Regions from separate parts of the Marinicellulosiphila megalodicopiae genome, predicted to be linked through region 2. Evidence: predicted binding sites of a transcription regulator. Region 2 holds the regulator's gene; the other holds the start of a gene.
The links. Region 2 encodes LexA, which represses DNA repair genes until DNA is damaged. Its sites were predicted from a motif close to TACTGTNTANNTANACAGTA; they were not measured.
Positions count from the first base shown of each region.

Region 1: the regulator LexA is predicted to act here: its motif matches at 1,380-1,399, upstream of ruvC (crossover junction endodeoxyribonuclease RuvC).

Region 1 covers NZ_AP023087.1:3,269,022-3,271,435, forward strand. The annotation lists gene ruvB (Holliday junction branch migration DNA helicase RuvB) at 1-175, opposite strand, end outside; gene ruvA (Holliday junction branch migration protein RuvA) at 185-793, opposite strand; gene ruvC (crossover junction endodeoxyribonuclease RuvC) at 790-1,320, opposite strand; gene TYM08_RS14145 (hypothetical protein) at 1,481-2,068, opposite strand; gene TYM08_RS14150 (hypothetical protein) at 2,277-2,414, shown strand, end outside.
Region 2 covers NZ_AP023087.1:914,151-916,564, reverse strand. The annotation lists gene lexA (transcriptional repressor LexA) at 506-1,105, shown strand; gene TYM08_RS03830 (DNA polymerase II) at 1,543-2,414, shown strand, end outside.

The sequences.
Region 1 (2,414 bases), 2.3 Mb from region 2:
TATGATCAATTGGCTCATTTCGTTTTTTAGCCGCTGCCAAAAATATCGACATTTGCTCTTTAACAATGGGTTGCCCGATATATTCTGCTAACGATATTGGACGAATAGCACGATCATGATTAATTTCAGGCTGAGAGACATGTTGTGGGGCAATAAAACGATCTTCTTCTATCATTTTTAACCTTTATATTTGTTTAAGTGAATGGCGAATTAATTCATCGACACTCATATTATCTTTATAAACAGTTTGTACTGCTTTTGAAGCTTGAGCCGGTTTATACCCTAAAGCAATCAATGCACTTTGCGCATCATTCATTACAATAGAAGCTTGATGTTTTTCTTTGTCATCAACAAACTGCTCCATTGGTGTGGACAAATGATCCACTTGCCAATCTTTTAATCGATCACGCATTTCAATTAACAATCGCTCAGCGGTTTTTTTACCCACACCTGGCACCGAAACAATGCCAGTAACATCATTAGCGTGTACACATTTTACAAACTCTTCACTTTCAAATGTCGACAAAATAGCCAATGCCATTTTGGGACCGACGCCGTTTGCTTTTATTAGCATTCTAAATAAATCGCGATCCTGAATTTGAAAAAAACCAAATAACTGCTGAGCATCTTCACGTACAACCAAATGACAATGCAAAGTCACCTTTGCGCCCACTAATCCAATTTGGTAACTGGTAGTCATCGGGATTAAAATTTCATAACCCACACCATTTACATCTACCACAATTTCCGGGGATTTTTTTTGAATTAACTGACCTGTTATTAGTGCAATCATTTATTTAAACTCATTCGACCGTTGCGCCCAAATCGAGCGCCGTTGGTTTGTAATAATTGTTGACGTGAATGCCCATGACACATAGCAATAGCTAAAGCATCGGCTGCATCTTCTTGAGGCAGTCCTGGCAATTTTAATAGATGTTTAACCATTAAACCCATTTGAGTTTTATCAGCATTACCGTTTCCTACAATTGCTTGTTTGATTTTACGTGCTGCGTATTCGTAAACAGGCATACTTGCTTGGGTTGCAGCTACAATAGCGCAGCCTCTGGCTTGACCAAGCTTTAATGCAGATTGCGCATTCACCCCCATAAACACTTCTTCAATGGCTAATTCTTGAGGTAAATATCGCTCAATAACTTCTGAGACATACACAAAAATAGCGTCTAAACGCTCAGGAAACGACGATAGCTTTTCAAGGCGAATGCAACCGGATGCTATATACTCTTGACGACTGCCCACTTGATTAATTACTCCATATCCCATTTTACGAGAACCAGGGTCGATGCCTAAAATTATCGCCAAAACACTTACTCAAAGTTGAAAAACCACATCATACTAAATCGCGCTTAGCAAGGATAGAGTACTGTTGATAGATACAGTGTTTTTTATGCAGCATGACCAAAACACGTTTCTTTAGGCGTAAAAAATGCGCAATGAAGCGCATTTTTAATCAGCGAAGGGTTTATTCCATGAATAAATCATCAAAAGCATCTAAATCTGAATCATCATCGTAGCTGGATTCAGAATCGAATAATAACGTTAAGATATAATCTTCAAGAGTTGTCATTCCGCTTTTTTTACCAATATCTACTGCTTCTTGGACTGACATATCATGATTAAAAAATGCTTCAAGCGCCATCAATGCTCCCACTCTATTTGCATTTGAGTCATGAATTAACACAAAACCTTTCGCTTCAAATGCCGTTTCAAATACGATCTCATTTATTTCATTTAACGTATTAATGTTAAAATCATCTAAACCACTGACGGGTATAGAAACATAGCGCATACCCAGTGCTTCAATTTTTTTTCGTTCATTCCACGAGCCAATCTCCCCTGGCGAACGTAAATTAATAACCGTTTTAAACCCTTTTTGTGCCGCTAATTCAAATTCAGAACGAGTCGGTTGCGCAGAGGTTAAAATATTATCAAACACAGTAAACTCACGACGTAAATCAAGTAATGGGGGTTTTTCTGCAACTGCTTCAACACTCAATAATATTAAAGATAAGGATAAAATAAATAATCGAATCATACTCATCATGCGCATTTAATGCTCAAACTAAAAAGGTGCATAAACACTACACGAGTCTCATTTTTTTACAACTTTGCGCAAAAAAATTGCTGACTCTCGCACAATTACTTATAAGGTTGTGGCAAAACGGTTATTACTACACAATTTGTTACACAAAAAACAGTGCAAACCATTAAAGCCAAGCCTATATTAAAGTTGAGCTAAATTTTTTCTTGAGCGGTTTATGAACTCATTATTTTCTGCCAGCCCACTGAATTATACTGGTACATCAGTTGTTGGCATACAAGGGTTAAAACAATCCATGTCCCGTATGACTGATCATGCGCAGAACATGCAAACCACTCATGTTGACACGCATAAT
Region 2 (2,414 bases):
AATATTGGGTAGCTGCTCATGACAAATTTAAAAGAGACACTCATTTAAATTTATAAGATATTTCTAGAGCTTATCAACCCTACTTCCAAATTAGAAGCTTGATGTATTTTTAAGAAAATCCAAACACCCACCCTTAAACATTTTTAATTAATAGCCTTTAATATCAAGGCTTTTAGTGAGTTGTAAAAATTAAATTTGTCCGAAAATCGATGGCCTTTTTCGGACAGGATTGTAATTGTTAATCAAAATAAAATGTTGAGCTAGCAACTAACCCAATTAACAAACATTCAACTTCAAAGAAATTACTATTTCTTAAAACTATGAATTTCACACTCAGACTCATTTGGCCAAACTTGTTGTTTATCCACACCATAGTTTGAGCAGGTGGCCAAACTATAATGTGGCACACACTTAACCAGCAACAAACTCAAATCCTATGTTTACATCACCAGATTACTGTATATACTTACATCAATGTATATACTCACAGTCTTTTGGAGCTTTTATGATCAAACTTACTACTCGTCAACAGCAGGTTTTGGATTTAATTAAATCCAGTATTGAAGAAACCGGTTTTCCTCCTACTCGCGCTGAGCTTGCGACGACTTTAGGTTTTAAGTCTCCTAATGCCGCAGAGGAACACATTAAAGCCCTTGCGCGTAAGGGAGCAATTGAGATTTTACCGGGCGCTAGCCGTGGTATTAAGATTGTTGAAAAAGATAAAGGCTTGCCGATTGTTGGTAGTGTGGCAGCAGGTTCGCCTATTCTGGCCACTGAGCATATTGATGAGTATTTGAATTTGCCCGGTAATATGTTTTACCCAAGCGCCGATTACTTGTTGCGTGTACAGGGTATGAGCATGAAAGATATTGGCATTTATGAAGATGATTTGATTGGTGTACATAAAACCGATCGCATTCGAAATGGTGATATTGTGATTGCGCGTATTGATGAAGATGTAACGGTTAAGCGCTACGAACGTAAGGGCAATGTGATATATCTGCACCCAGAAAACGAAGAGTTTAATGTGATTGAAGTGGATACAACTTCTTGCCATTTTGAAGTGGAAGGGGTGTATGTAGGCGTTATCAGACGCCAAGTCTAACCAGATCACACCAAACTTTGCACATTACTGCGTTTAAAAAATGATTAAAAACTTGTCTGGAACAAGCTTTAACGACGAATAGTCGGCCCTCAAGGCGAAACATAGGATGTGCTGAGTATTTACACTTAAACTCACATTTTTTAGCCTTGCCCTGTACAAAGTTTGGCGCAAGCTGAATTGGTGGAGATACTAAGTATTTACAGACTACTTAACTTAGAGGCAAACTCACATTTCTTGGCTCGAACTGCACAAATTTAATGACAATTAAAATTAGTAGCAAAATAAACTGAATTCGCTTAGGCTCAGCTACAATAGGCTCAGCTACAAGATGTTACTTAACCGCAAATAATTCGTTATTTTGCGGTTTTATTATTTATGGGTTAATGATTTTTCTGTTAATCTGTTTTTATTTGTCCATTTAAAAATAGAGGTGTGTTTTGTCTAATATTCTGTCTGGTTTTTTATTGCAAAAATCTTGGCAAGATATTAACGAGCAATTGGTGTTAACCTTTTATTTCAAAACTCATGACCAAGTGGCCAAAGTAATCATCGATGATGAGAAGCCTTTATTTTTTATTGAGCAGCAACATTCACAACAAGCCTTTGATATTATCTCCCGAGTATTACCCAACAAACAAAGCTGGTCGATTAAACCGGTTGAGTTACAAAGCTTTCATTTTAATCCGGTTTGCGCCATCTATTTTAATAGTCAAAAGCAGATTTACCTTGCTAGACAAGCATTAAGCTCTGCTGATATTCAAACATTTGAGTCTGATGTTAATCCTGCGTCACGATATTTAATGGAGCGTTTCATTCACGCAAGTGCGATGATTCAATGTAATGAAGCACAACCTTCTGCTAATAAGTTCAGGCCAAGCAAATCCCATCCTAATTTTTCTGTTATTCATAATCCAAAATTAAAATCTGTGGATCATTTTGATCACATTGAGTTTTGTGTGATGTCTTTAGATATTGAGACTTCCATTGTGGATGAACGCTTACTATCGATTGCTTGTACCAGCTATCAGTACCCTAATAATTTAAGTTTGCAACGTGATGTATTTATTTTATCGACACCTAAGTTTTCAACTGATGATGAATACATTCATATTTGTTTGGATGAAGCGCAGCTATTACGTGAATTTGTGGCTTATTTTTTATCGGTTAATCCCGATATTATTATTGGCTGGTCCGTTGTGGATTTTGATTTTAATTTTTTACAAAATAAATCCAAACAGTTTAATGTGCCTTTAAATCTTGGGCGAAACCAAGAAACCATTGTTTGGCAAAGTAGACGTGACGATGACAG